2 regions of the Bacillus sp. DX3.1 genome follow, and region 1 is predicted to be linked to the other one. Evidence: predicted binding sites of a transcription regulator. Region 1 holds the regulator's gene; the other holds the start of a gene.
The links. Region 1 encodes LexA, which represses DNA repair genes until DNA is damaged. Its sites were predicted from a motif close to CGAACATATGTTCG; they were not measured.
Positions count from the first base shown of each region.

Region 2: QRE67_RS27205 (Y-family DNA polymerase) is a predicted target of LexA. The motif match lies at 9,215-9,228, and genes of this name have one in related genera.

Region 1 covers NZ_CP128153.1:3,343,109-3,359,474, forward strand. The annotation lists gene QRE67_RS16555 (ABC transporter transmembrane domain-containing protein) at 1-1,083, opposite strand, end outside; gene QRE67_RS16560 (YneF family protein) at 1,208-1,429, opposite strand; gene sirA (sporulation inhibitor of replication protein SirA) at 1,508-1,948, opposite strand; gene tkt (transketolase) at 2,106-4,106, opposite strand; gene QRE67_RS16575 (coproporphyrinogen III oxidase) at 4,330-4,812, opposite strand; gene QRE67_RS16580 (hypothetical protein) at 4,965-5,363, opposite strand; gene QRE67_RS16585 (MerR family transcriptional regulator) at 5,499-6,233, opposite strand; gene phnE (phosphonate ABC transporter, permease protein PhnE) at 6,396-7,199, opposite strand; gene phnE (phosphonate ABC transporter, permease protein PhnE) at 7,196-7,993, opposite strand; gene phnC (phosphonate ABC transporter ATP-binding protein) at 7,990-8,763, opposite strand; gene QRE67_RS16605 (phosphate/phosphite/phosphonate ABC transporter substrate-binding protein) at 8,887-9,819, opposite strand; gene QRE67_RS16610 (bifunctional metallophosphatase/5'-nucleotidase) at 10,007-11,590, shown strand; gene QRE67_RS16615 (DUF896 domain-containing protein) at 11,847-12,086, opposite strand; gene QRE67_RS16620 (YneB family resolvase-like protein) at 12,132-12,788, opposite strand; gene lexA (transcriptional repressor LexA) at 12,930-13,550, shown strand; gene QRE67_RS16630 (DUF4097 family beta strand repeat-containing protein) at 13,580-14,380, opposite strand; gene QRE67_RS16635 (DUF1700 domain-containing protein) at 14,386-14,928, opposite strand; gene QRE67_RS16640 (PadR family transcriptional regulator) at 14,933-15,244, opposite strand; gene QRE67_RS16645 (YmaF family protein) at 15,894-16,232, opposite strand.
Region 2 covers NZ_CP128160.1:1,441-17,806, reverse strand. The annotation lists gene QRE67_RS27260 (peptidoglycan-N-acetylglucosamine deacetylase) at 1-555, shown strand, start outside; gene QRE67_RS27255 (YkyA family protein) at 576-962, shown strand; partial or broken gene QRE67_RS27250 (multidrug resistance efflux transporter family protein) at 997-1,349, shown strand; gene QRE67_RS27245 (hypothetical protein) at 1,579-1,893, shown strand; partial or broken gene QRE67_RS28995 (IS6 family transposase) at 2,192-2,269, shown strand; gene ald (alanine dehydrogenase) at 2,548-3,681, shown strand; gene QRE67_RS27235 (MFS transporter) at 4,195-5,352, shown strand; gene QRE67_RS27230 (DUF975 family protein) at 5,660-6,301, shown strand; gene alr (alanine racemase) at 6,640-7,356, opposite strand; partial or broken gene QRE67_RS27220 (alanine dehydrogenase) at 7,438-7,862, opposite strand; gene QRE67_RS27210 (M23 family metallopeptidase) at 8,191-8,817, shown strand; gene QRE67_RS27205 (Y-family DNA polymerase) at 9,271-10,536, shown strand; gene QRE67_RS27200 (YolD-like family protein) at 10,614-10,874, shown strand; gene QRE67_RS27195 (hypothetical protein) at 10,983-11,357, shown strand; partial or broken gene QRE67_RS27190 (hypothetical protein) at 11,346-11,546, opposite strand; gene QRE67_RS27185 (transcriptional regulator) at 11,690-11,911, opposite strand; gene QRE67_RS27180 (hypothetical protein) at 12,210-12,530, shown strand; gene QRE67_RS27175 (FtsK/SpoIIIE domain-containing protein) at 12,541-13,713, shown strand; gene QRE67_RS27170 (replication-relaxation family protein) at 13,697-14,305, shown strand; gene tnpA (IS200/IS605 family transposase) at 14,647-15,048, shown strand; gene QRE67_RS27160 (RNA-guided endonuclease TnpB family protein) at 15,054-16,133, shown strand; partial or broken gene QRE67_RS28990 (replication-relaxation family protein) at 16,290-16,366, shown strand, end outside.

The DNA of each region.
Region 1 (16,366 bases):
TTTCAAAGAAAAATGAATATCTTCTAAATTCAAGACATCATTTTTCTTATAAGAAAACGAATGAATCGCAAACGTAATATTACCGCTTGCCGTCGTTTGTACCGCTTCCTCTTTATTCTGGACATCTGAAGTTTGTGATAGTATCTTCTGAACGCGATCATAAGAGGCACGCCCACGCTCCATAATATTAAAGAGCCAACCGAATGCAAGCATCGGCCAAACAAGTGTCCCTAAATAGGTTGTAAATGTAATAAGTTCACCGATTGTCAGTTCACCACGAACAACTAATAATGAGCCATAACAAACAGCTATTAAAAATGAAAAACCTACAATAAGAGCAATTGTTGGATCAAATAATGAATCAATGCGAGCCACTAGCATATTTTTATGTACAACATCTTCTGACTTCTTACGAAACGCCTGTAAATCTTCTTTTTCTTGACCAAGTGAACGAATGACTTTCATTCCACTCATACTTTCTTGCACTTTATCATTAATTTCGGAAAACGCTTGCTGTGCTTTATGAAAACGTCTGTGTAATAAAGTACCATAATAGTTCGTTGAAATGGCTACAATCGGCATTGGGATTAAACTTAGTAATGTTAACTTCCAACTAATTGTAAAGCCCATCGCAACTAGCACACATCCACCTACTGCTAATGAATCGACAAGCGTCAATACACCCGCACCGGCTGTTTGTTGAATCGCCTGAATATCATTCGTTGCATGTGCCATTAAATCTCCTGTACGATGTGATTGATAAAAAGACGGGCTCATGTTTGTAAAATGTTCATATAGCTTTTTTCGTAATTGTCTTGCTAACTTTAAGGAAGATCCAAAAATCATAATGCGCCATATGTAGCGTAATATATACATCGTAACCCCGGCAACAACTAAAATAACAACCCACTGTAACAGCTTTTCAGATGTTAACGTTTGATTGCTAATTTCATCTACGACAATCCCAATTACTTTTGGTGCAACAAGCTCAAGCAACGCCACGCCAAACAACAAAATAATCCCCATTATGTACGCTCGTTTTTCTTGTTTAAAAAACCACGCTAGGTCTAAAAAGACTTTCATGATATCCCCCCTATCTCAAAATGAGCGATGTTTTCAGTTTACCAAAAATACAGAATTTTTAAAAGTTTTAAACACTTATTTTTAACAAAACGAAAGGGCACTCGGTGAGAGTGCCCTACAGCGCTTATTTTGTTTGTTGTTTGTTCATTGCGCTCATCATTTGATTGATTTTCTTTTGGGATGGTTTTTGTCCCATCTGCATCATCATCATTTTTAACATTTGTTCATTAATAGGTGGATTTTTTTGTAAATAATTCATCATATATTTACGGGCGATGAAAAATCCTAACGCCACGCCTGCTACTAGTGCTAATACGCCCACTAGCACAACTACCCAAATCGACATATATTTTCCTCCTTCATGTTGTCTACCTTACAGTGTACTAAAACCTTTTAAATAAGACAAGATTGTATTCGACATTTTTTACACATATGTTCGTGCTTGTTTCAGAGGATTTAACCAACCATACTGTTTACTATCATAATCCATTGCTAAAAATGTCAATTCGCATTTCCTTAACACCTCAAAGAAAGTCGTTTCCATTGCTACATTTCCTGACGTATTCATACGAATATATTGTGATTTTACCGTTACTTCTCCATATTCATCGCCTTTATGAAACATGTGCGTATGATGTGTTCTTTCATATTTCCCACAACCATGCAAAGTTTGTTCTAATTTATGATGAATTTTCATCACCTGCAGTGGTATGGTAATATACTTCATCTGCTTGTATAATACTTTCTTTTCCGAAAGGGATCGAGATGCCGAAAAGCGAGCAAACAGATCAAACAATAAAAATTCACGACCAAAATACTTCTTCGCAATATCTTCCTGAATTAAATACAGTTCATACGTTTTCATTCTTTCCCTCCCGATCTGGACAACCTTTTTCTCTTCATTATATAGAAGGAATTATGCAATGATTGTCTGACTGTGGAGAGAGAAAAAACTTTTTCTGTCGAATAGACTTATTTACAGAGAAAAATCCCTCCATGCCGGAGAGATTTTTCAAAAATCATTAAAGCATTTCTTTTACTTTGCGAACAACGTTTTCTACAGTGAATCCGTATTCTTCAATAATCTTTTCACCAGGAGCAGAAGCACCGAATGTATCGATAGCTAATACGTCTCCATCTAAGCCAACATAACGATGCCAACCGAAAGAAGCTCCCATTTCAATCGCAAAACGTTTTGTTACTGTTTTTGGTAATACAGATTCTTTATACTCAGCAGATTGTGCTTCAAAGCGATCCATAGATGGCATGCTGACAACAGCTGCGTCAACGCCCTCTTGTGATAATGCTTTTTGTGCTTCAATTGCTAAGCTTACTTCAGAACCAGTTGCAAGTAAGATTGCATCAGCAGTTTCTTTCTTGCTTGCAGAAATTACATATGCACCTTTTGCTACTTTTTCGTACGTATCGTCTTTTGCACCTTCTAATGTTGGAAGATCTTGACGAGTTAAGATTAATGCAGTTGGTGTATTTGTAGATTCTAATGCTAACTTCCATGCTGCAACAGATTCGTTACCGTCAGCAGGACGAATAACAGATACGTTTGGCATTGCGCGAAGAGCTGCTAGTTGCTCAACCGGTTCATGCGTTGGTCCATCTTCTCCAACTGCAATACTGTCATGTGTGAACACATATGTTACTGGTAATTGCATTAACGCCGCAAGACGAATTGCTGGACGTAAGTAATCAGAGAATACGAAGAACGTACCACCATAAGTTTTTAAACCGCCATGAAGTGCGATACCGTTCATTGCTGCACCCATTGCGAACTCACGTACACCGTACCAAATGTTTTTACCGCTGTAGTCTGCTCGTGTGAAGTCTTTTTCGTTATTCATGTATGTTTTGTTAGAACCAGCAAGGTCTGCAGATCCACCAAAGAATGATGGTACAGCTTCTGCAATTGCATTGATTACAGCACCTGAAGAAGAACGAGTTGCTGTTTTTGATCCTAATTCATAAGTTGGTAAGTTTTGATCCCAACCTTCTGGAAGAAGACCTTTCATTGCTGTTTGCAGTTCGTTTGCTAATTCTGGATGTGCTTGTGCATATTCACCGAACATTGTGTTCCACTCAGCTTGTGCTGTTTCACCAGCATTTTGTACTGATTTGCGGAAATCCTCGTACACTTCTTCTGGTACATGGAAATCTTGTTCAAATGTCCAAGTATATGATTCTTTTGTTAATTTTGTTTCGTCTACACCAAGTGGAGAACCATGTGAAGCAGATTTTCCTGATTTGTTTGGAGAACCGAAACCAATTGTTGTTCTTACTTCAATTAGCGTTGGACGTGTTTCGTCAGCTTTTGCTTCTTCAATTGCTTTCGCAACTGCTTCTACATCATTTCCATCCTCAACACGGATTACTTGCCAGCCGTATGCTTTATAACGATCTTCTACACTTTCAGAGAATGAACGATTTAAATCGCCATCTAATGAAATGTCGTTAGAATCATATAACACAACAAGTCGGCCTAAACCTAAGTGTGCAGCTAATGAAGAAGCTTCAGAAGAAACACCTTCCATTAAGTCGCCATCACCGCAAATTGCGTATGTATAATGATCGACAACGTTGTATGCATCACGGTTGTATTTCGCTGCTAAATGTCTTTCAGCCATCGCCATACCAACAGCAGTTGAAATACCTTGTCCAAGTGGACCAGTTGTTGCGTCTACGCCTGCAGTATGACCATACTCAGGGTGACCTGGTGTTTTACTTCCCCATTGGCGGAAACTCTTTAAATCATCCATTGTTACGTCGTAACCAGACAGATGAAGAAGGCTGTATAATAACATTGAACCATGACCTGCAGATAATACGAAACGATCACGGTTAAACCACGTTGGGTTATTTGGGTTATGTTTCATAAATTGCGTCCATAATGTATACGCCATTGGTGCTGCACCCATTGGCATTCCTGGGTGACCAGAGTTTGCTTTTTCAATCGCATCAATGGATAATGTGCGAATCGTGTTGATAGAAAGTTGTTCGATTGAATGTGACATGCTATTCTTCCCTTCACTTATATTAGTAAACGTTTTACACATCTATATGATATCTTTCCTTGCAAGATTATACAACATGTATCGACAAATATGTTGATGTTTTTTCGATTTTTTATAAAAAACTTAGTGAATTCCGTAATGTATGGGCATTCAATATGTTATACTTTTTCAATATCTATATTTTTCAAACAAAAGGAATTATCTGTTCATTTTGTTTTGATCATTAAACTCCGAAATGCAAAAGATATCCTTCCCCCTCTTTCACTTTATAGCATAGTTTAACTAAAGACTCTAATTCCGCACAAAGAATATCCCGATTTAAAAAAATCTTTTCATACTCTCCATCCGTATTACAATCACTCGTCCATTGAAATGATCCCGTGAGTTCTATTTTTTCAGGTGCTAACGAAAATATACTGATTAATGATTGATATAAATCAATCGCTTTTTCTGCTCCTTCTTTTTCAAATTTTGTAATACCATAATAATGAATTCCAAATCCCTTTTCTCTTTTTGCAGGAATGTATGTTGGAAGCCAATTTAAAAAATCTAACAAATATAGGACAATTTCATCACTTAATATGACACAGTCTTCAACTGCCGCATCTTTTTTATAACCAAAACTTTTTGCAATCCAATCAAAATCTTCAAAACTTAACTCTCTTTTTTCATGTGAAACAAACACAAATTCATGTTGTAAGGCCATAGTATCCCCTCCGCTTTTTCATCATCTCCCTTCATCATATAATAACCTGGAAGCATTTCCTTATTTTTCACCTAGAATCTGACCTTTTCACTAGTTACCGATAATCCCATATATAAATTGAGGGAACGTTTTTGTTAAGAGTGTCCTTCTCTTCATTTGAATTGCGAATGGACATTAATTGAATCATTACTTATTGATGTAGAACCAAGTGCTTGTACATGGATATGATCATGTAATATCCTCCCGCTCACATGCCACTTCAGAGACCATCCATCTGTTCCATCAGTATCATATCCGAGTAATTTCCTTTCTTTCCACGTAGCTGTACCTGTTGGAATAAGCCAGAACAACATAGTTTCTGTATGTTTTGCTTTCACATATATAATAATTTCTTTGGTGTCTTTTGGAACAGTAACCCAATTATCTATTTCAGGTATGTTTGTATATGTCTTTATAATCTCTGGAGCTTGTTCTTGTATCTGTGGTACATTCGCTAGATGCCAAGTGCTTATAGCGCCAAATAAGAATAAACTTTTACAAAAATGAAACATCCTATCACCTCATCGTCCATTAGCATTTCCTGAAACCTTCGTTATATAAATAACACTACAATTCCTTCTAATGGAACGAAAAAAGACGAACTTCTATATAGATAGAGAAGCTCGTCTTTTCAGTTATAAACAATCCTACTTTTTATTACGATCCGCATAAACCGCCATCGCATCACACATAAATTTTGCTAACCCTTCACCAAATCGATCGATATTTTTCGTAAAACGTTCATCATCGACATACATTTGACCTAATCCTTTGAATGCATCCAGTGAATACTCCCCAAAGTTTTGTAAATAGTCATACCATTCTTGAATTGCTTCTTGAGATTCTTCTGATTCAGGTGAACCATTGCGAAGAGTTGCAAGCTTCCTATAAATTGCATTAAATTCTTCTTGTGCCTCTTTCGGCATATTCGCTGCTTTTTTATTCGCCTTGTCGACTGCTTTATCCCCCCAACGCTCACGTGCTTCTTGTTCATATGGGTTATGGCTAAAGTCAAAGCCTTCAAATTTTTCTTTGTTCGTCATTTGAATTTCTCCTTTTGTATGTTGAATTGTCTTATCAATCGTCGCAATCACTTTATCCAGTCTAGAACGCTTCTCCACCAACATTTTACGGTGTAACATGAGCGCTTCCTCACGATTAAATGAAGGATTATTGATAATTTCTTTAATTTTCTTTAAAGGGAAACCAAGTTCTTTAAAAAACAAGATTTGTTGCAACATCTCCAGATCCTCATTGGAATAAAGGCGATAACCAGATTCGGTCGTTTCTCCCGGGGTTAACAACCCGATTTCATCATAATGATGTAGTGTGCGCACACTAATACCAACTAAATCCGCTACTTCTTTCACTCTCATTTTCATCGTTTTTGCCCTCCCTCAGTACATACAATAAAGTATAACGTAACGTTAGAGTCAATAAGAAAAGATAAAAATAATAAAGATTTATGAAAGAAAGACCTTCCTCCTTTTTAGGCAATGTATATACCTAAAATAGAGGAAGGTCTCTCACATGAATAAGGCGAACTATACAATCCGTTTTCGAATAGAACTAGAAATAAAGTCAATGATGATAACCATTATTATAATCCCAAGCAAAATAATCCCTACACGTGACCAGTTACGAGAACTTAAGGCAAAAATTAGCGGTGTTCCAATTCCACCCGCTCCGATTACACCTAAAATAGCCGCTGAACGAACGTTAATTTCAAAGCGATAGAGCGTGTAAGATAAGAAGTCCGGTAATACTTGCGGCAATACCGCATACCAAAGCACTTGAAAGCGATTTGCTCCAGTAGCAACTAGCGCCTCGGTAGGTCCCTTATCTATATTCTCAATCCCTTCAGAATATAATTTCCCAAGCATACCAATTGAGTGTAACCCTAAAGCTAAAACTCCGGCGAAAGAGCCAGGACCTACTGCTTTTATAAATAGAAGTGCCATGACTAATTCGGGGAACGTGCGGATAAAACTTAATACAAATTTCCCTGTGCCAGAAGTCATTTTTCCTGTACTCATATTTGTTGCAGCCCAAAACGCAAACGGCACACACAGAAAAGCAGATATAAATGTTCCTAAAACAGCAATCGCCAATGTATCAACAAGTCCGTGCAGTAAGTCCTCACCATCTGGTAAAGATACATAGCTCCAATCCGGATTAAATATTCCTGTCATAATGGCCTTTGTAATTTGACCAGCCGTTTCCTTAATACCATCAATTGGAACACCTGAAAACGCCCATATATATATTACCGCTAGTGCACCAATGATAATCCAGCGATATAAACTTGGTTTCTTTGGCTTTGGAATTGGTTTTGTCGTCCCATTCATAATAATTTCTCCCGTAGTATCGTACTCATATAGTCAATCATTAATACCACAATAAGTGTATAAATAATAATGGAAGCAGTTTGCTGATATTGTAAAAACCCAAGTGTTCGATCGTAATATAAACCAATTCCCCCAGCTCCGACTAAACCTAAAACAGCTGCGGCACGTACATTTACTTCAAATGTATACAATACGTAAGAAACAAAATGTGCTGTTACTTGCGGAATAACTGCATAAGCAATCCACTGCACTTTATTTGCCCCCACTGCTGTCATCGCTTCTAGCGGACCTTGATCGACAGCTTCAATCGATTCGTAAAGTAATTTTGCGACAATCCCAACTGAGAAAAAAGTAAGAGCTAAAATGCCAGGAAGCGGTCCAATCCCAAAGATTGCAACAAAAATTGCTGCCAATAATAAATCCGGTATCGTACGAATTAAATTTAATATAAATCGAGTTGGTCCATATAAAAAAGTAGAGGGGAACACGTTACTTGCTGATAGCAAGGCGAGCGGAATAGCGAGAATCGACCCTAAAGTCGTTCCGATAATCGCCATTCGAATAGTATCCAAAATTGCATTCGTAATTGCCCCAAAATAACTCCAGTCTGGTGGTACCATTTCTTTCAGCAAGTCCAGTATATTCGGAAGACCTGTTAACAACTTTGAAAAAGACGCATCTACTTGTACACTACTCCCCCAAAACAACAAAATCATAAGGATGATTGTTAACATATGTTTCAATTTCTTTGGAGGGGGTGGCATTGTTTTTCTGTTCAGGGTTACTTCGCTCATTTTGCTGCCCCTCCTAAAAACTCGTCTTTATGAACAGGGCGGTCATAAATTTCAGCGAACTTTTCATCTGTCGCTTCTTCTACTGGCCCATCGAAGACAATTTCTCCTGCATGTAGCCCAATGATACGGGTTGCATATTCTCTTGCTAAATCGATAGAATGTAAATTTACAATTGTTGTAATCCCGAATTCTTGATTGATTTGCTTTAAGTCATCCATAACCTGTTTCGTAGTGAGCGGGTCTAAAGAAGCAACTGGTTCGTCAGCTAAAATAATTTTTGCCTCTTGCGCTAGCGCTCTAGCAATGGAAACACGCTGCTGTTGTCCACCCGACAATTCATCAGCGCGTGAATATGCTTTTTCTAAAATGTTTACACGGTCTAATGCGCGAAATGCTAACTCCACATCTTCTTTTGGAAAGAGTCCAAGTGTTGTGCGCAATGTAGAATGGTATCCAACACGCCCGGCTAGCACATTTTTCAACACAGTAGAGCGCTTCACAAGATTAAAACTTTGAAAAATCATACCGATATCTCGGCGCATACGACGTAATTCTTTTCCTTTTGCCGCTGTAATGGATTGACTATCAATGATAATTTCCCCATCTGTAATTTCATGAAGACGATTAATAGACCGGAGTAACGTTGATTTCCCAGCTCCTGATAATCCTACTGTAACAACAAATTCCCCTTTATGTATCGTTACATTAATACCATTTAACCCTTTTGTACCATTGGAATATACTTTAGAAACATTACGAAACTCTATCACAAACCTTCCCTACTTTCCTAACGTTATATAAGCATAAAGTGAAAAAAAGGCTAACTAGCGGAAACCGAAAGTCGTTTCAGCTAGTTGGCCATCTTCAGTTATCATTTCAAAACATCATATATGTTACTGCGTTTTTACTTTCTTTCCGTAATCGCGAACAATATCAAATTTACTATCATCAGATTTGATATATCCTTCATGTGAATACACTTCTTTAATAATTTTATGCCCTTCTTCGTTCTTTCCAATTTCAATAAATGCATCTTGTAGTTTTTTCACCCAATCAGCATCCATGTCAGAACGTACAGTAATCGTATCGTTTGGAATTTCCTCTGTAAATTTCACAATTTTTGTTTGATCAAATACGTTTGGATAGTCTTTTTTTACAATGTTACGAGCATCCTGGAATACAACTGCCGCATCCACATCACCATTGAGAAGAGCAATAATAGATTGGTCATGCCCTTTTAATGTAACAGGTTTCACATCTTTTAATGGATCAATACCCTCTTTCATTAGAACAGCTGCAGGCCATACATATCCAGCAGAAGATGTCACATCTTGATAACCAATTTTTTTACCTTTTAAATCCTTAATACTATTAATGTTAGAATCTTTCTTTACGACGAACTCAGATTTATAAAAATCTACTAGATCTTTTGTCGGTTGTCCTGTTGCATCATCAACTCCAAAACGCTGTGCTTGAAGTATCACATTTGCTGCTTTTTTTTCATGTGCTAACACATATGCAGTTGGAGGTAAAAAGCCCACATCTACTTGCTTAGATGCCATTGCTTCTACAATTGTGTTGTAATTTGTTGAAATACTTACTTTGACAGGGATGTCAAGCTTATCGCTTAATAATTTTTCTAACGGTTTTGCTTTTGCTTCAAGCGTATCTGCATTTTGCGAAGGGACAAATTGAACATTTAATGTTTTGGGAACATACCCTTTTTTCGTATCTTTACTTCCACTTGTTTCCTTTGTTCCACACCCGCTTAATAGACCTACCGCTAATGCTACTGACGTACCCAATGCTAAAACTTTCTTAAACATGTCAAAGCCTCCAATTTTCGAATTATAAAATGACGAGCTGTAAACATGTAGAAATATAGCATATATTTTTCCAGTTCTTCTTTAATTTACAGAATCTTTACACTTTCTAAACATTCTATATATTACTCAATCATAATTATCTGTTATGCTTTATGAATAAGATAACAGTAAAAGAAGGTTGATAACATTGACTCCCGAAAACATTGTAAATATAGACATTTTGCTAACAAGTGATGTACATGGCACTATTTTTCCTATTCAATATCGGAATAACGAGAAAACAGAACGAGGAATCGCAAAAATTTCTACACGTATCGCACAAGAACGTGCTCAAAATGAACATGTACTCGTAATTGATAATGGTGATTTCATACAAGGAACTCCACTCACCTATTACTACGCCAAATATATGCAGGAAGAAAAAAATCCAATGTCCATCATAGCCAATCATATTGGTTATGATGCAGCGATTATTGGAAATCATGAATTTAACTATGGAATGGACATATTAAACAAAGCTGTTATGAACGCAAATATGCCTTACCTAGCCGCTAATATTTTAGATAAACAAACAATGAAGCCTTACTTTGGAAAGCCCTATCTCATCAAACACATACATCCTGATATAAAGGTTGCAATATTGGGCGTAACAACTCATTACATCCCAAACTGGGAACAGCCACATCATATTGAAAACTTAACATTTGAAGACGCTCTAGAATCAACAAAAAAATGGGCAGCTTACATTCGTGAAAAGGAACAGCCACACTTACTGATTGTGGCATACCATGGTGGATTTGAACGTGATTTACAAACAGGAGAGCCAACGGAAGTTTTAACTGGAGAAAATCAAGGATACGTAATGTGTCAAGAAGTAGAAGGAATCGATATATTGTTAACAGGACATCAACATCGTTATATTGCTCATACAAAAGTAAACGGTGTGGCAGTCTTACAGGCAGGCTGCAATGGGCAATTTTTAGGAAAAGTACATGTCTCCTTTACAAAACACAATAATAAGTGGATTGTTAAAGATTGTTATTCTGACTTGTTATCTGTAGAAGATGTTCCAGCAGATGAAACGGTACTTTCACTCACATCTACATATGAGAAAAAAACGCAAGAATGGTTAGATCAGCCAATTGGTACGATTGTTGGTGATATGCTGATCCACGATGTGATGCAAACGCGTTTACAAGATCATGCCTTTATTGAATTCATAAATAACGTGCAGATGCACGCGGCTGGTGGAAAGATTTCTTGTACGAGTCTGTTTCATAATGAAGCACCTGGCTTTCCAAATCGCATTACAATGAGAAATATTGTTTCGAATTATATTTATCCAAATACATTACAAGTGATTCGTGTTACAGGAAAAGATATAAAAGAGGCTCTTGAGCTATCTGCTACATATTTCACGCTAGATATGGACGGAAATATCATTGTAAATCCTTCTTTCATTGAACCAAAACCACAGCATTATAACTACGATATGTGGGAAGGAATTTCATATGTATTAAACATTTCAAAGCCAGTTGGACAAAGAGTCATTTCTTTACAACATGAAGGGTCTCCTATTCGATTTGATCAAGAGTATGATGTGGTCATGAACAATTATCGTGCAAGTGGTGGTGGAAATTATTCTATGTATCAAAATAAGCCCATTATAAAAGATATACCAATTGATATGTCTGAGCTTATTGCGAATTATATATTAGACCGAGGTACAATTGAAGCAACAACCAACCAAAATTGGCATGTTATCAAATAAGAAGTGATGAGTATATAAATACAAATTAAAAAACCGACATAAACCCCTTCTTTTTAGGTGGGAGAGAGCATCCGACCATGCATAGAAGCGGTCAGATCCTTTTCCTAAGTGAAAACAAAGAGAGAAAACGAGTGCAGGTCACCTCTTGTTATCCATAGCCGCGGCTATATGTCGAAAAATCAAAATGGATTTATATAGTACTAACATCCTTATCTATTTCTACTAAAATCAAAAAAAGATGGGCTATGCCCATCCTTTAATTTAGCTTTTCATTACCTTGCTTTTTTAACGCTTTTAATTTCGCCGGTGTAATGTCTTTACCTTCTTCGTTAACGACTTTGATCCCTTTTAATTCGTTTAACATATTTTGACGAAATCCTTTTAAATATTGTTCACGGAGCGATTGACGCTCACGTTGTTCTTCTTCAGTTAAACCTTCTGCTTTTGCCTTTTTCGCTAAGAAGTTAATGCGTTCAATGAGTTCGTGACTTAGCATCTCGAATCCCCTTTCTACTTAAAACTGTTTATTATCATACAATAGTTACTCTTGTTTATCAAGCATTTGCTTCGTATGCTCCACATAACGACGATGTACTGTCGCTTTTGATACATCATGCCCAAAACCACGGAGCGTTGCTGCAATTTCCTCAAATGTTAATTCATTACGGCGCAGACGAACAATCTCTTCAATTGGTACTTCTTTTTTTTCACGCCCTGTACTTAAATGACGGTTTTTTAAATTTTTCTCTGGACGAAATCCTTTTTCTACAGCTCGTTTCATCCCACGTTTTATCTTCAAATTATGAATTTTCCTCTGATATTCTTCTACTATACCAATAATATTTAGAACCATAGAATCAGAATCAGACAGCTGTAATTCACCATTATGTGTATGTGTATACACTTTTACCTCTTCTTTATGTAAACAGTGCATTAAAGCAATTTTTGCATTTCCTCTTCCGAGACGTGTTTCATCTTGAATCAAAAGCACATCGACCTGTTCATCACGAATCATATCCAGCACTTCTAATATCCCATCACGTTCAATGCTATAGCCACTCGCTTTTTCTTCTACAACTTTTATAACATTCATTTGATACAGCTTAGCTAAATGCAACAATTCATCTTTTTGGCGTGCTAATGATGTTTCCTGCGCTTCCTTCGTTGTGCTTACACGGGCATAAATGATTGCATTCATTTCGAAACCCTCTTCCTTATTTCGATTTTTCTATTAGTGTATCATGAATTGTCGTTTTGTTCGAACTTATGTTTGTAGAATGTTTTTTCGCATGTTATACTTATAAGTAAGAAAATTGAAAGAAAACGAGGTGTTGAAATCATGGAAAAGTTAACAAAACGACAGCAAGACATTCTCGACTTCATTAAGCTAAAAGTACAAGAAAAAGGCTATCCACCTTCCGTACGTGAAATCGGTCAAGCGGTTGGCCTTGCTTCTAGTTCTACTGTGCACGGACATTTATCTCGTCTAGAGGAAAAAGGTTATATTCGCCGCGACCCAACAAAGCCAAGAGCAATTGAAATTTTAGGATCCGACCGAATCGAAACGGATACGCAATCGGTCGTTCACGTACCGATTGTCGGAAAAGTTACAGCTGGTTCACCAATTACAGCAGTTGAAAGCGTAGAAGAACACTTCCCACTTCCTGCAAACCTCGTTTCTGGATCCGATAAAGTATTTATGTTACGTATTTCTGGAAATAGTATGATTGAAGCGGGTATTTTTGATGAAGACTTAGTTGTTGTTCGCCAACAGCAATCTGCTTACAACGGGGAAATCGTTGTTGCTTTAACAGAAGAAAATGAAGCAACTGTAAAGCGCTTTTATAAAGAAAAAGATCATTTCCGTCTGCAACCAGAAAACTCTTCTTTAGAACCTATCCTTTTGGATAAAGTGTCTATTATCGGAAAAGTAATTGGTGTATATCGTCATTTACACTAAAAAATAGACCAGTCGGACTGGTCTATTTTTTAGTTCGCTTCAATTGTTACATCCCCACCAGAAGTTTGTCCACTAATCTTTACTTTACCACTTCCAATTGTTACACTCTTCGTTTCTTCCTTAAAAATCTCCACTTCTCCAGCGAATGTTTTCCCACTTACTGTTGCATCTTTTGGTTTTTCTAGTAAACGAATATCGACATCTCCTGCTGTTGTGCTTGCTTTCACATCATATTTCGGATCATGATCGATAACATCCACATCTCCACCAGTTGTTTCTGCCACAACTTTACCACTTACTTTTTTCATATTCACTTCTCCAGCTTTTGAAGATCCTTCCACTTCACTTGCCGTTACTCGCTCTACTTCTACATCTCCACCAAGCGTTGACGCATTCACACGATCACTTTTCACATCAATTACTCTTATATCACCTGCTGACGAACTCGCTTTTATTTCCTGATATGAACGTTCCGGAACAATAACCGTTACTTTTGGTGTTTTAAATCCAAAAGATAAGAATGAAAAATCAAATGAAACTCCTTTTTTAATTTTCCCCTGAACTTTCAATGTATCTCCTTCTTCATCAATACTTACTTTTTGTTTCGCAACTCGCCCTGATTGCTTTACGTAAAAGGAAGAATTATTTCCTTTTTGAATCATAACATCTCCGGCATCTACATCAATTTCTAACTTTTTAATTGCTTTATTTTTAATAACTTTTTCTGTATCCCCTTTTTCCGCTTCTTCTACTGTTTTGGCATATGTTTGCGATATACCAATAACACCAACAATAATACAAGCAACAGCCCCTAACAATATCTTTTTCATCTCATCTACTCTCCTCTAATCATTTTGAGATTCCAATTGACATATTTCATACAAAAATTCCCAAACCATTTTGTACAGTAGTAAGCACCTATGCATAACAACAAACCAAGTCCGACAAACGTAATAGAAACAAATACCTCAAGCCATAAGAAAGTACCAGTTAATATTTTAATTACTACCAATAGTGGTGCCACAACGCTAACAACCCCACCAACCCAAAGTGCAAATATAAAACTTACTATTGCAATTAAAGGCCCTAATACAATAATAAAATTTAATAAACTAAGCCCGACCGCTGCCATCACAGCTCTTGTTATATTCGAAGCAGACGGATCTTTTTTCATCTCATCAAAACGATATAATGCCAACATTTCTTTCGCAATTGCTTTTGGTGAACCGAGCCCTTTAACAATTTCCCCTTCTGTCTTTCCTTCTTCTAGCCCAAACTGAAAATGTTCCTCATAATCGTATAAAATATCTTTTCTCTCTTCTTCCGGTAGCTTTCTAAGATGTCCCGATAATTCTCGAAGAAACTGTTCTTTATGCATTTCATCACACCTCTTCAATAATTTCTTGTACCCCTTTAGCAAAATCACGCCACTCCGTTACAAGTAAATGGAGTTGCTCTGCCCCTTGATTTGTTAATTGATAATATTTACGCGGTGGTCCTTCTGTCGATTCTTTTAAATACGTCTGAAAATATCCCTCTTTTGTTAATCGACGTAACAACGGATATACCGAACCTTCCGATATTAAAAATTTATTGGAAATTTGCTGAACGAGTTCATAACCGTAGCAATCTTTTCTTTTGACAAGTGCCAGTACACAAAGCTCTAACACACCTTTTTTAAACTGGACGTTCAAAGACAATCCTCCCTTCAATCAGTACTACTCAATACAAGGTACTTCCGTTACCAATAATATACCATTTACTATTATTCAATGCAAGGTACTAATGAATATTTAAAGGTGATTATTTCCAGTGATAGTCTTCATCTAGATTAACCTCATAAAGTGAAACTTTATGAGGTGGGGTTTTCTTCATCCTCCACACTAATTATTAGCCTTCACCAATCGGGCTTTAACGGGCAAACTAGCAACCTATCCACTAGTCAGCTCATTAACACTATCGTAATTTTTACTATATATAAATACAAATTAAAAAACCGACATAAAACCCTTCTTTTTAGGTGGGAGAGAGCATCCGGCCATGCATAGAAACGGTCAGATCCTTTCCCTGCCCCATGCCAAGTGAAAACAAAGAGAGAAAACGAGTGCAGGTCACCTTTTATTATCCATAGCTGCGGCTTATATGTCGAAAAATCAAAATGGATTTATATAGATACACCGAAAACTATCTTTTCTTCTACTATAATAAAGAACATTTTATAAAAAGGGACCATCCACTTTGTTTCGAGAGGTATAATGAAAAATTCCATATTTAACAATTTTTTAAAAAAGGAAAAGCTCACGGCATATTGAGACGTGAGCTTTTCCTTGAAGAATCATTTTCTTATTTATTACCTGGGGCGGGCTGATCTACTCCCTTAATACGATGCCTATGACCATTATCTTCGGTGGTATAAAAGTCGTAATAATGAACATGCATCCCATTTCCAACTGGAATGGCTGGTCCCGATTGTGCCTTATAATAATGGTTATGCCCATCTTCGAATACCACATATCCTTCTGTATAGTGTATATGTCCCCCCTCCTGTACTGGAATTGGTGGAGATGTTACATCTAAGCATTGATGCACATGACCTGCCTCAACAGATGTATAATCTACGGACCCATGATTATGATTCGGTACAAACCCAGAAACAAAATCACTTTTCCCTACCCTGTTCACACTAATCACTCCTTGTCCATAAATACAAACTCTATAAACTTATATGCTTAGGATAAGAAATGATTCCTAACACCAAGACCATATTAAGCTTTACTTTTCTAATTTATTTCATATCGCTTTAACATACCTCTTCC
Region 2 (16,366 bases), on a different replicon from region 1:
TTAAAGGAAAATGATGTGAAAGCAACGTTTTTCTTAATTGGAGAGAATGTAAAACAGTTTCTAGATTTAGTAAAACGCGAAAAAGCAGAAGGTCATTATGTGGGGATGCATAGTATGACACATGACTTCAAAAAGTTGTATACAAGTGGCGAGTATGTAAATGAAATGAAAGAAGATCAAAGATTAATTGAAAACATTATTGGAGAAGGCCCCAAATTAACGCGTCCTCCATATGGTTCGATGCCTGGCTTAAATGAGGCACTTCGCAATAAGGTTGTAGAAGCTAATTTTAAAGTATGGGATTGGACAATTGACTCTTTAGATTGGAAGTATAACAGAATACCAGTTGACACTGCCTCAGCTCAGATTGTTCAAAATGTAGTTGCAGGCGCGACGAAGTCACAAGAAGTTATTTTAATGCATGATATTCATCCACAATCTGTTGCTGCTGTGCCAGCAATTATAAAGGGATTAAAAGAAAAAGGATATGAATTTGAAGCTTATCATGAGAGTAATCATTTTTCAGTCAACTTTTGGCATGATAAACGTATGTAACATCATGGGAGGAATTAACATTGTTTTATAGGAAAGTAGCATTAGTAAGCGCACTATCAGTGGCATTATTAGGAGGATGTGTAGGTTTAAATCTTGAAGAGGAAGTATATGTAATTTTTGAAAATGCAGCAAAGCAAGAAGAAAAATTATTTAATGATATGCAAAAATTAGAAAAATTAGAGACACAAGAACAGGAGTTGTACGCTCAAATTATACAAGAAGGAAAAGAGAATAACGAAGGGATAGCCCCTAAAATTGATCAAGCTGTTGCAAAAGTAAATGAACGTGAAAAAGTGTTGAAAAATGAAAAGGAGAAGTTTAACCAATATACAAAAGAGTATAATGCAGAGAAACTAGCATTTTACAAAGATGCGAAGATCAAAATAAAAGTACAACAACAAGGATAAGAAGGTTCTGTTGTAAATTTTGCTACAGAACCTTCTGGATGCTCAGGAACATGTACTTGGAATGTCATTAGCTAGTTTACCATTTTGGCTTTTAGTCAATGTATGGATTTTTTACAACATAAGCACCTAGTAGGGAGTAAACGATACAATCTATGTTAGTTGCTATTTGTTCAAATGTAATTGCAACAAGTTTATTTTTCAGAGCATCTCATATGGTAAGAATCGCTATACAAAAACTGGATACTGTTGAAGCAACACAATCTATGGAAGTATTTTTTGCTGCTATCAGTGAGTTAGTCTTACTACATTCTTCAATTCCTTCTATTTTATCTTTGTCTGGTATGTTCATAATTATGTTAGGAATGATAAGTACATAGTTATATTTAACATAAAGGTAAAGTGACACACAAGCAAGATACTAATGCCTAAATAATGTTTTAAAACTAGTATAACACTAGATTATGAATGTGAACAAAAGCCAATGTCCTTAGCAGATAGAAAGCAGATTTTTCTTTGTAGAATTGAACCTGGCGTACGAAATCCACGTTTTGTTAGTACTTACCTATAAATATGAAAATTTTACAGGTGTTTCATTAAGCTTTAAGGAGGTTTTTTCATGGGCTATGATACTGTTGCATCTTTACAACATATGCAACGGCTACAACAAGATGAAGCGGCAACAGGACAAAATTTTGTTTTAAAACGAGTAAATTCAGGTTTGGAGATTGTAATGTTTATTACAGGAGTATTCTTAACTCCTTTGACTTTCACATTATCTTTCTGGGTATATTTCTTTTATTTTTTATTAAAAGAATATACTACTAAAACATATTTAGTAAAAAACATCAATACTGGTGAAAAATTTAGAGTTGATAAACAAGAATTTAAACAATATAAAAAAACATTCAGAGCAAAAGAACTGATCATTTAGTTAATTTACTAGGTACTACAATTTAATAATATACATATCATTTACATAATTTTCTAAATGCAATTGAATATGACTTTATACCTAAGTATATTCCAAATATAATGCTTTTTTCCTTGTTATTCTCTGACTTAATTTTTGAAAAAACATTTTACACATCTTATCAAAAAAGGAGTATCTTATGAAATATTTCTCAAAAATTTTAGTGATTATATTTCTAATTGTAATATATAGTTGTATTATTTTTGGCTCTGGTACAGATAGCTAAAAGAAAGTGCCCTTGAGGTCGTCTTTCTCTTAAGCTTTATATAAACAAAGACGAAGTCTCCAACTAGACTTCGTCTTTTTGACGTACAATGAATTACAACATTTAATAGCCATAATCTCAATATTTCTCCTCATTTATCAACCTGTTTATATTTTTGCAAACTTTGCAACAAAAACTTTATTAATTAATCGACTTTGTAGTTGAGCAGAAAAAACATGACAAGTATGGAAAAGTAATATTACCAAGGTCCACGTAGCAGTATTCTTTTGTGGAATTTCACAAAAAGATACTGTCTTTTTCTCTTTTCTCAACAATGAAAAAGTATTTTGAACACTCTATACTTGGATTACAGAAAAATAACTCAAAGATGAATCCGGGGAGGCAATCTAATGATTATTGGAGTACCAAAGGAAATAAAAAATAATGAAAATCGTGTGGCGCTTACACCTGCAGGAATTATTCCATTTGTAAAAGCTGGTCATAAGGTGTTAGTTGAAACAAACGCTGGTGTTGGAAGTGGATTCAGAAATGCAGATTATGTACATGCTGGTGCTGAAATTCTTGAAAGTGCTGCTGAAGTATGGGAGCAATCGGAAATGATTATGAAGGTAAAAGAGCCTCTCGTCAGTGAATATGCTTACTTCCGACCAGGATTAATTCTATTCACATACTTACATTTGGCGGCGGAACCTGCTTTAGCACAGGCTCTTAAAGATGCAAAGGTTACTGCAATTGCATACGAAACAGTAGAAGTGAATCATACGCTTCCCCTTCTTACACCAATGAGTGAGGTAGCGGGACGTATGGCTGTACAAATCGGAGCACAATTCTTGCAAAAATCGAACGGTGGTCAAGGTATTCTTCTTGCAGGGGTTCCTGGTGTAAACCGTGGTAAAGTTGCCATTATCGGAGGAGGTATCGTCGGAACAAATGCTGCGAAAATGGCCATCGGCCTTGGTGCTGATGTAACAATCATTGACGTGAATGCAGACCGATTACGCCAACTAGACGATATTTTCGGTACTCAAATCAAAACATTGATGTCTAATCCGTTCAATATCGCGGAAACAGTAAAACAAACAGACCTTTTAATTAGTGCTGTATTAATTCCCGGTGCTAAAGCTCCTAAACTTGTCACGGAAGAAATGGTAAAAACAATGAAATCTGGTGCTGTAATTGTGGATGTAGCGATTGACCAAGGTGGAGTGGTGGAAACATGTGATCATGTAACAACACATGATAATCCAACTTTTGAAAAATACGGGATACTTCACTACTCCGTTCCTAATATGCCGGGCGCTGTTCCAAGAACATCTACTATTGCTTTAACGAATGTAACTATTCCATATGCCTTACAAATTGCCAAAAAAGGCTTACAAAGAGCAATCTTTGAAGACGAGGCCTTAAAACTTGGCCTAAACACACTGAACGGTGAAATCACATGTGAAGTGGTTGCGAAAGAACTTGGCTACACTTGTGTATCAACAAAAGAAGCTCTAGCAAAAGGAATTGTATGTAATTAAGATTTATCTAACACCCCTTAGGAGCTATCTTGAGGGGCTTTTTGTGTATATATACAGTTGCACAATTAGCATAGAACTTAGATAAGGGAGAATGGTATTAATTGTATAGCTTCTTTATTTTTTTTAAAGGGAAACATTATTTCCTAAACACAGTTGTTTTTTATACAGAAATACCTTGTTGTTATTAATTAAAATTAGAGTAGCATTAAGATACAATTTTTTTTGGGGGACAAAATGAAACAAATGAACATAAATATCAAGTTATCTCTTATACAATTATTACTTTTAGTACTAAACTTACTTGTATTTTCTGCGACTATGAGACTTTTACCTTGGTTTATCGAAAATGATTTCGGTTGGTATGAAATATTAATTACTGCTCCTTTATTATTTAATATTAGTGTAATTATGATATATTTTCAAAAAAGTAAGGTCCATGACTTAGCAATAACACGGCAAACATTCTCTTTGTTTCTAAATTAGCTAAATAACTTAGAAGCGAGGAATAATAGTATGACAAATCAAAAAATATTTAATAAATCATTTCTGTTTTTATTTATCAGCAACTTTTTAGTATTTATAGGATTTGAAATGTTAATCCCTATTTTACCAGTCTATTTGTTAAGTATGAATGCATCTACTATGCAGGTAGGTTTAGTAACGGCGTTATTGACGATAGGCACTGTTCTAATCAGACCTTTTATAGGATACTATTTAATTGATAACCAAGGGAAAAGTCTAGTTATTGGTGCAGGTATAGCTTTACTGTTCATTACATTAGTTTATCCTTTTCTTCATATTGTATGTCTGTTCCTATTGTTACAAGTTTTTCGTGGAGCAGCATGGGGTACGTTGACAACAGCTAATAGTACAATGGCTGTGGAATCAATTCCAAAGACACGATTAGGAGAGGGGATGGGATATTTTTCTATTTCCGCAACGATTGGGGCAATTATTGCACCGAGTGTGGGTATCTTTATATATGATAATTTTACCTTCGATATATTAATTCGTTCATCCGTTATACTCAGTCTATTAGCAGTCATTGCGATTCAATTTACCTATTTTCCTGTTCCTGTAAAAGTTGAAAAGCAATCATTTCGATTTTTGAATATGATTTTTGAAAAAGAGGTATGGTTTCAGGCCTTACTAGCGGTAATAACAACATTTAGTTTTGGGGCTATTATGAACTTCCTAGTTCTATTTGGAAAACAAAAGGGGTTAGAGCATATTTTTCTATTCTTTCTTATAAATGCTATTGTTTCAACTTTAATACGTCCGTTTACTGGAAAATGGTATGATAAGCGAGGACCTTGGTCTATAATCATTAAATCCGCTTTGATCGGGTTTTTGTCATTGATTATTTTATCTTATGCAACAAATGATTTACACTTTATTATTGCTGGTATTTTATTCGGTGCAGGTTATAGTACAATTATGCTGTCTTTACAAACATGGGCTGTTCAGAAAGTAAGTAAAGAAAAAACCGGAGCAGCCAACGCGACTTTCTTTTCCAGTTTTGACATTGGTGTTGGAATGAGCACATTTGTATTAGGAATTTTCACTAAGTGGTATAACTTAGATACAATATTTCAGATTGTTAGTATTAGCTTTATCATCGTTGCTTTTTTGGTATATAAAGATTATTTATACGAAAAAAAGCAACGGTGATAAAATAAAAGCTAATCTTCTCTATCTTAAAGGTCATCAGCTTTTTTGAATCAGGTATTGTCTTGCCATAGATTTTATGTGTCTTGTTAGAAAGCTTTATATTCGAACATTATCCCCCTCAACGCACAAAAATATGATTCCTTCTTTAGCAACGAGATACAGGTGATGTTTAAGTTTTTGATTTAATAAAGGTGTTAATCCTCATGCCATGGGATTAAATACAGTTATAGTTTTCTAAAATGCTATTGTCATCTCTACAAGAATTGTATAAGTTAAAAAGGTTCATGAGATTTAGGAGGATTTTTGTATGATTAATGATTTGAAAGAACAGGCACTTGATGAGCTTGATGAAAGATGGGGATTAGCAGTAGGAGTTACATTAATCATTATATTTCCCTTTGTATGGTCTTGGGGCGGGAGCAAAGTAATAGAATCGTTTATGATAGATATTATTGTAGTACTAATGATTGGGCCTTTAATTTTAGGCGCCTCTCAACTTGCTTTAAATACAGTTCGTGAAAAAACAGTTGAAATTGAGCAATTATTTGAATGGTTTACAAAGGTCAATAAATGTATTAAATCAATTTTAATATTTTTATTAATTAATGTTTACCTTTCTTTATGGACAGTACTATTTATTATTCCAGGAATTATCAAATTTTTTTCTTATACCATGACCTACTTTATATTAAATGACCATCCGAAATATTCAATGAACCAAGCTATTACTGAAAGTCGTCGTATGATGCACGGACACAAAATTGATTATTTCTTAATATGTTTAAGCTTTATCGGTTGGTTTATATTAAGTATCATTACTTTAGGAATCGGTTTCTTGTGGTTAATCCCATATTTTTACTCTACAAAAGCAGCTTTTTATGAGAAAGTTTCACAAGACTATTTCAAAAAACAAAATCTTATGTTAAAAAAAACCAAGCATAAACCTTAAGTGTTCATGCTTGGTTTTTTTTAGGGATGTTATAAATTTTTGTACCGTTGAACGACCGATGACCACTTATTTTAGCGATTGTGTTATGATATACATATCACTTGCAGTAAATGTTTTACGCGCAAAATGAGTGAACATTCCATAAATACGAAAACAGCTAATTTTTACCCTGATTAGAGAAAATTCTCCGTTTGTATCTTTGTACCAGCATACCTTAGCTATTTTTCTACAATCTTATAATTCTTGTGTGCCACAACTGTTAAGTGGGGCGATTTGAATTCAAGAAGCATCTTTTGTTTTAAAGCTCATTGCTTGTTTTAAACGGATAGGGTGTTTTTTTAGGAGGCATCAGGATATAAACCGTATAGAGCAACTCCAATTCGCACCATATCCAAGTGCATTTCTGGAAAATTCATGGTGGCTGCACTATTGCAACAATGTTTCAAAGGTATATGAATTCCTTCATTTTCAATATGGCCAATTATTTCTTGAAATTTATTAAATTGGTCAAATGTAAAAGCTTTATCTTTACTATCCGCACTGGAAAAATGAGTAAAGATTCCTTCTAAATAAACAAAAGGAACCGCAATGGCCTTTTTCGCAAGAGTGAGTGCCTGAGCAGCGGACGGTACTCCAATCCTTGACATCCCTGTGTCCAACTTTAAATGAATGGCCACTAGCCTTTTTAATTGCGCAGATTGAGCAATAATTTCATCTAACACTTCATGGTCAAATACGGTTAACGTGATGTTCTGTAAAATAGCTTCTCTAATAGAGCGTACAGGAGTATATCCCAGAATAAGAATAGGGGCAGTTATCCCATTTTCTCTTAATTTTATGGCCTCATCTAAAAAAGCAACTGCAAGATAATCTGCTCCTGCTTGAATCGCTGTCATTGCAACTTTTTCTGCACCATGTCCATACCCATCTGCTTTCACAACAGCCATTATCTTTGTTTGGGGATTTATATTTGATTGAAACTGATTTAAATTATAGGCAATATTATGAAGTGAAGTCTCTACCCAGGTATCACGGTAACTAAATTGGTTCATCATCCCGTCCCCCTTTAATAAAAATCCCCCCAAGAGCGTCTTGAGGGGATGAACGATGAAATCTGGAAATTTTTTAATTAGCAGCTAGTTCTTTTCAAGAGCATTTTCAACTGTTACATAATGATAGCCAAGACCTTTTGCAACTGCATTGAAGGTGATTTCCCCTTTTACTACGTTTACACAACATTTTAGTGCTATATTTTTAGTAATGGCTTTTGCTAGACTTTTTTATCAGCAATTGCTACTGCATATGGAATTGTAACATTCGTTAATACAATTGTTCCTGTTCTAAAAACCGCTCTAGGCATATTTGCAACAGACTAATGAACACCCCCATATTTTTCAAATGTAGGATTATCATGAGTGATTATATAATCGTAAGTTTCAACAATGCCACCTTGGTCGATGGCAAAATCGACAATAACTGAACCAAGTTTCATTGCTTTTACCATTTCTTCTGTAACAAGCCTAGGGGTCTTTGCACCAGGGATTAAGGCTGCACCAATTATTTGAAGTACTGTGCTTCTAGACTTTAGTATAGAATGTTTATTTTATAATTACATTGTTGTCAAAAGAGAAAAATAGGATTCCTTTTTGGTAAAATTCACAAAATGTTCATTATCGCAAATATTTTTCGAACTTTACACCAATGTATAACATTATTTTATTGTTTGGGTCTTTAATATCAATTTCGCCTATTTCAGATATCCTCTTTAGACGATAAGTTAGTGTGTCGGTGTCTTTGTCTAGATAAACTTCAAGTGTTTTGACAAGATTACAATTGTACTTTGAATCATATAAACATAGTATTAATCTTTCCAATATTAATTAATGACCATGAATATTATTCTTTGTGCTTACCCAAACACTATTAAACGTGCTCAACCATCTATAACTGTAAGTTGGCCTTTAACTGAAAAAACTGTAGTTGGTTGGGGCGGTAATAGTGTCAAAGATAATTTACCTCATGCAACATGGGCATCAGAGAGATGGGCATATGATTTAGTAATGGAACCATATAATATTAATAGTGACAGTAATGAAGATTACGGAATATGGAATAAAGAAATTCATTCACCGGTTTCTGGAATAGTAATTGCTGTTTCAGATGATGAAGCTGACATTAAACCAGGGTCAGAAAATTTTATTTCAATGGAAGGAAATCATGTGTACATAAAAATAAAAGAAACAGGTACTTATCTTTTACTTAACCATTTAAAAAAAGATAGTATCTCTGTTGAAGTAGGAGATCATGTAAAACCAGGGGATGTAATAGGACGTGTTGGGAATAGCGGTTCATCTTCAGAACCTCATTTACATATTCATCATCAAAGACAAGACCCAACTAAAGTTATACACCCTGTCTTAGCAGAAGGACTACCTCTATTTTTTAAAGATATAAATGGTGACATAATGCCGAAAAAAGATGCTGTTATAAAACCCCAAAATACTCCATTAAAGTAACAATTTTTTATTTGCAAAAATTTATATCCTGAAAAATTAATTGGTGTGATTCAGCTAACGAGCGCTAATATTCAACAAAACGAACCTAAAAATGATCAAACATTTTTATAAAAAATAATCATCTAATAACAAATTGAACTCACATTTTGATTAATCTTTTTTCAAAATGTGAGTTTTTCTTATGTTATAAATCCAGCGTTTGTAGTCCCATTTTAATCAAACACTATTCCAAACCAACAGTAACGAAGGCTTTGAAATTAGAAAATACAGAATTTACCCATAATTTTTCAAACTAACATCATAATATCAATTATAAACTTAATAGGATTTTCAGAGAGCGGTCATATGGCCGCTCTTTTTTATTTTAACCAATATTTTCTTAAAAAAGACTTCTAAAAGAACGTAAGTTCGTATATAATAAGAACAAATGTTCTGTTGTTAGGGGTGGTTATCTTGTATGATTATTCTCTTTTACCAAATCGAATTATTTTATGTGTAGATCTTCGTAGCTTTTATGCAAGCGTATCCTGTATCAAAATGGGCCTTGATCCATTACGGACAAAATTAGCAGTAGTAGGTGACGTTAATCGCAACGGTTCAATCGTTTTGGCAGCGACTCCTCCACTTAAAAAATTAGGGGTAAAGAAGATGAGCCGGCTATACGAAATACCACGAAGGCAAGATGTCATTGTGGTAAATCCAATCATGGAAACGTATATTAGATGCTCGAATTACATAACGAAATTAGCTCTACAATACGTAGCGCCAGAGGACTTTCATCAATATTCAATAGACGAATTCTTCATGGATATGACAGCAAGTATCCATTTATTTGCGAATGATCCGTATGATTTTGCACTGAAATTTAGAAGTGAGATATATCAGCGTACTCGCATAGACAGTACGATTGGTATCGGACCAAACTTATTAATGAGTAAAGTAGCTTTGGACGTGGAGGCAAAGAAAAATAAAGACTGTATCGCTTATTGGACCTACGAAGATGTACCTATAAAATTATGGCCCATACGCCCTCTAAGTGAGTTTTGGGGTATCTCTCATAAAACAGAGGCGAAGTTAAGCCGAAAAGGGATTCATACGATTGGTGATTTAGCTAATTATCCACTTAAATATTTAAAACAAAGTTTCGGGATAATCGGTGAGGAGCTTCACTTACATGCAAACGGAATAGACTTTAGTAGGATTTCTGAAAAATACATTCCAACTACGACATCTATCGCTAAAAGTCAAATCCTGTTACGTGATTATACGATAGATGAATTTCCGATTATTTTATTAGAACATACCGAGGAAGTTTGTTATCGATTACGTATGCAAAAGAAACTTGCTCAAACAATCCACTTTTCTATCGGTTACAGTAAGGGATTTGCAGGCAGAATAAGCAAAACGCACACGTTAAATCGACCAACTAATCTAACGATGGATATTTACCATGTTTGTACATATTATTTACACGCACTGTATACCGGTGAACCAATTCGAACTGTAAGCATTTCCCTAACGAATCTAATAAACGAAGGAGAAGAACAGATTTCTCTATTCGATAATGTTATACAGCGAGAAAAGGAAATGAGATTAACGAAGGTGATGGACGAAATAAGAACTCGCTTCGGTAAAAACAGTATTTTGCGAGGCGTTTCTTACACAAGTAGCGCTACCGCAAGATACAGAAACACATTATTAGGGGGACATAAATCATGAATAATGCAAATATGCCAAAAGGAAGAGGAATGGTAAAGTGGACTCCCTTTGCAAGTATGCCGGAATAATTTGCTGGTATACGAAAGATTATCGAGGAACAGATAAAGGTATCAAGGCCTATTGTTACCCAAGACGCTAAGGAACGAATTGAAAGTAAACTAATAAGTTCGTTGTTATCCGAAAAGGAAATACTGATTACATATTATGAAGCCGGTTATATACTCACAAGTTATATGACTGTTATCGATATCGATCCTATGAAGCAGGAAGTGATATGTAACGATGCATTTTATCATAAAAATACCTTTAAATTTATCAATATAATTGATGTTGAATAGGAATGAACCAATATCGTTAAACAAAAATTCACCCTAACTTAACACCACGTTAATATTGCGGTGTTAAAATTTTACATGTAGTTAAATAACGTAAAAGGGGACGAGGTAATGGAACGGATAGAACCTTTAGACTTATACGAATTGAAGATGTCCGCCGGACAAAATCTAACTTTTTATAATACGAAAGTAAAACGCGGTGTAAATACGTACAATTTTGAAATCTATAAGGCGAGTGATATTATTTCCGTTTATTTCGTTGACGAAAACGGGAGAACACTATCTATCGCCAGCACTGAAGAAATGTTAGCGATGTTGTTACATGATGAGGACAAGGTGAAATACAGAAATATCGTAGGGGATGCGGAGTGGTTACTACTGGACGGGATAAGTTCTCAAAGAGGGATGTCGAAGGAGGAGCAAGCGGCATTTCTTTACTTGAAGGAGAACGTGTTAGAGGAAATGGCAACGGAGTTAGAAGTGTAAGATAAAACCGCCTATAACGGGTGGTATTTTTTGCGTTATTTTGTATTTTTTAATGCTTTTTTTTAACGTTTCAACTGTTTGTTCGAGCCATTCCAAGGGTGTTATTTCTAAACCTTCAAAATATATTCCATCTGCAGAATACTGTATGTACTCATTTTTTTCTTTATTACTATAATCACTTTGAATAAAACAATTCGATTCGGTAAAAATGAATAGTCATACACCATTATTTCTCCTTAAAACATAGAATATATGTACTTATTGTATGCGAACTTATGTTCTTTTACAAAGAGTTTTTTGTAAAAAAAATAGCCCCGCTCAATTGAGTGAAGCTACATCCAAAAATCATCAAAATCTACTTTATATCCTTTCTTCTTCAAAGCTTTAATTATTTTTTGTCCATTACCCAATGACGGCTTGTATTCGTTTGATCTTGAAATTCTACTGATGGTATTTTGATTTACTCCACTCCATTCCCTCAATTCCGTTTGACCAATTTCATTTCTTCTTAAAAACTTACCGAACTTAGATAGTGGTTTCCCCAATCCAAACACTGATTACACTCCTATTCTTATATACTTGTTTACTTCCATTTTTACCAATGCATGATTTTTTTAAACAAAAGTGTTAATAATGTACAAGCTGTGAGTAATATGATTTACCAAAGCAGCTGCCAAAGTAATGAAATAAAGTATTACCAAAATAGATAAAGGTTACGCTGTCAAAGTAAGTCATGACGGATTACCAAACTAGCTATCAAGGTTTTTATCAAAGTAATGCTACCAAGGTTTTATGTGAGTGAGATTATGTGGAATCAATATTTTTGATTCTGTTTATAAAGGAGTGATTTCCGTGAGTTTTAGAAAAGAAGTAATTCCTTTTCGTTCGTTTATGGATAGTTTATATAAAAACAAAGAAAATAAAGTTCGTAGTTTTAATTCATTAAGTCCGTTAGCATTTCTTCATATGTCGGAACCAATATTAAATACCTATATTGCATTAGGGATAATGGGTTCAGTTGTAATTAGTGCGGTCATGTTAGAAAAGTATCTTGTGCAACATGATCATGTATCCGCAGCACGTTGGTTATCTGACGGATTACATTATGGCATTCGTATTGGTGGAATTGGGTTTATTGGATATGTGTTTATTCGTATTGTGACAATGTTTTAGGAGGTGCCTTATGGACATCGTAAAAGAATGGTTGCAAAAACGTAGTTTAAAACATCAACTTGCAGAGGTGTTTCGAAAAGCCGGTTTATATTTTGAACATGAGACACGAGGAGGTAAGGTGCAGATTTATCCAAAGATACATGACGTTTCATCTACAAAAGAGCGTGTACGGTATATATTTACGATTCCAAATGGTTTGGATCCGCAGAAGATAGAAAAAAAGTGGTTTTGCTTTCAACAAATATTAGGGAAAAACATTGCTATAGATGGTGATATAAAGAAATTTGTGCTCAATGTGTTTCATTCTGCTGCAGGTCTTGAGCGATATGATTACAGTTATAAGGCGTGGCAACCACTTTTAAAAACATACCGACTCCCAATTGTTGTTGGGCGTGATCAATTTGGTAAGATGATTGTCTATGATATGGTCGATGCCAACACACCGCATTTGCTTGTTGCTGGAGAGACAGGAAGCGGTAAAAGTAGCATGGTACGTGTCATTTTATCTACACTAATCCAATGTATGTCTCCTGATAAATTACATTTGTACCTAGGGGATTTAAAGAACTCTGAATTTCACTTCTTACGAAGAGTGCAGCATGTAAAAGAGGTTTGCATGGAAGAAGTCGTAATGAAGATCATGCTTGAAAAACTATGGAGTGAAATAAAAGAACGTAGGAAGCTCATGGAAGAATATGAAGTGGACCACATCGATGAATACAACAAAGTAACTACAGAAGATAAGAAACCATATATTTTATTTTGTATCGATGAAGTAGGCATGCTTCAGGCTGAGAAAGAATGCATGAGTAAAGTCGAAAAGATATCAGCTGTCGGCAGGTCATTGGGTGTATTTCTTATGCTTTCTATGCAACGTCCTGATGCAAAAGTATTAGATGGTAAGTTGAAGCTTAATATGACCGTTAGAATGGGTTTTAAATGTGACAGCGTAATTAACAGCAATATCATGGGTACACCAGGAGCAGAAGAATTAGAACAGTCCGGACAAATGATTTTAAAGTTAAATGGATTAAAGAAAGTGCAAGCTCCTTATTTAGAATTAAGTAGAGCGAAACAGATAACAGAACCATATCGCGTCGGTAAAGCAGATGTCACGCTTCTGAGTCAACAAGAAGAACAACAACCTGTGTTTGGAGTGTTAGACGATGAGAACGAGGGATAAAGCGATTCTGAGTGATTTACAGAAGTTTCGTTGTATGTCTAGGGATGATATCATTGATTTGCATTTTGGAGGGCTGAAGAACGCAGTTACTTGTTGCAATACGGTGATGAAACGTTTACGTAGAGATGGTTATGTGGATGCAAATGTGTCACAGCAGCCATATATATATTTCCCCCAACCAAGTACAGTACGAAAAACAAGCCAGAAGATCCCGCATTTTCTTGGTATTGTCGATGTATACAAACAACTCATTCATTTTGAACAGCCAAAGGTATTTAATGTAGAACCGAAATATAGGAAAGAGCACATGGAACCAGATGCCTTTACTATATGGCGCAAAGCTCCATTTTTTATTGAGGTGCAAAAATCAGTGTATAGTAAATCGGTTATGCAAGAGAAGATTAACAGGTATGAGTATTACTATGCAAGTTTAGAATGGCAAAACGAATCATGGCAGCCTAAAAATTCAAAGTTCTTTCCTTCTATTCTCATCATTACAGATAAGCACTATGATATTAATTCTTCTAATTTACGTATCTTTCAAGCCACATCGATAAATGAGTTTATGAATATAATAACAGTTAGATCATAGAGAAAGGGTTCTGGTGCAAACCTCTAATTTTGTAAAAATATGAATCGATATTAACTTTTTTATTCCGAATAAAAATCGCCCGTAGAGCAGGTAATATTTATAGTGATTTAGCTGTCTGCTTCTTTTTGCACCAGAACCATAATATAGTGCCGGTTTTGCTTTTTTTACAGCCTTTTCCGAACGGGAAAGCCCATCGTCTTTAGGCAGGGGATGAAAGTGAGATTGGATACGGAGTACCACTAAAAACCGTAAGGGTTGTGGTACCTTAAGTATCCAAAATGTTGGTATCTTTTCATATCCCTAACGTTGCAGTTTAACAACTTAACTGATACAATAGGGATATGAAAAATGATTATAGAAGAACCAAAACAACTGTATCATTAATTAACTATCATTTTGTGTTTTGTCCACGATACAGAAGAAAGATTTTCCTTAACACACAAGTAGAAGAACGTTTCAAAGTGTTGATTCAAGAAATATGTAGCGAACTGGATATTATTATTGTCGCAATGGAATGTGACAAAGACCACGTTCACTTGTTCTTGAATACACTACCAACACTTAGTCCAGCTGATACAATGGCAAAAATAAAAGGAGTGACCTCAAAACGTTTGAGAGAAGAGTTTCCTCATCTCATGCACTTGCCAAGTCTATGGACACGTTCCTATTTTGTTTCTACTGCTGGGAATGTATCAAGTGAGACAATTAAACATTATGTCGAAAGTCAAAAAACGAGGGGGTGAAAGTTGTGTCACAAACTATCACAGTCAAAGTTAAATTGCTTCCTACAAAAGAACAAATCCAACTATTGGAACAAAGTAGTTACGAGTATATCAAAGTCATTAATGCACTTGTATCTGAAATGGTTGGAGCAAAGAAAAGTACTAAGAAAAGTACAAAAGATATTGAAGCCAATATCCCAAGTGCAGTGAAGAATCAAGCAATTAAAGATGCGAAAAGTGTATTTTCTACAAAGGTGAAGAAAAGTAAATACAAAATCGTTCCGATTCTAAAGAAACCCGTTTGCGTATGGAACAACCAAAATTATTCATTTGACTTCACACACATATCGATTCCGTTTATGGTGAATGGAAAGTCAACTCGCTTAAAGGTTCGTGCTTTGTTAATCGACAAAGATAATCGCAATTTTAACTTGTTAAAGCACAAGTTAGGTACACTTCGTATCACAAAGAAATCGCATAAGTGGATAGGACAAATTTCGGTCACGATTCCAACAACAGAAAAGACCGGAACAAAGATTATAGGTGTAGATTTAGGTCTCAAAGTTCCTGCGGTAGCCATCACAGATGATGACAAGGTTCGTTTCTTTGGTAATGGTAGGCAAAACAAATATATAAAACGTAAGTTTCGTAGTGTTCGCAAGAAGTTAGGAGAAGACAAGAAACTGAATGCCGTTCGCCAATTTGATGATAAAGAACAAAGATGGATGAAAAACAAAGACCACAAAATAAGTCGTGAGATCGTTGATTTTGCAACTAAAAATAATATCTCTGTCATTCGATTAGAACAACTAACAAATATCAGACAGACGGCATGCACAAGCCGTAAAAACGAAAAAAATCTACATACTTGGTCATTTTATCGTTTAGCACAATTCATCGAGTACAAAGCGACATTAGTTGGTATTAAAGTCGAATATGTGAACCCTGCTTATACAAGTCAAACATGTCCGAAATGTTCTGCAAAGAATAAGGCACAAGATAGAAAATACAAGTGCTCATGCGGGTTCGAGAAACACCGTGATATCGTTGGGGCGATGAATATTCGCTACGCAACTGTGGTTGATGGTAACAGTCAATCAGCCTAAGATGCTATATGCACTGTCTTAGGAGGGGCAATGAGATGCCCTAATCTTGAAGGCTGTTCAAAACAGAAATGGCCTGCGAACGTTTAGTCATTCAAGAATCCCACCCGTTAATCCATAAGGATTAGGGCTTGCGACTTTAGTCGTGGGAGTCTCAATGTATCTGATTACCGGCAATCAAACTTGGAACAGTACGCTGTAAAGCAAAGTGTTTTCATGAGAACATTTGTTATGAG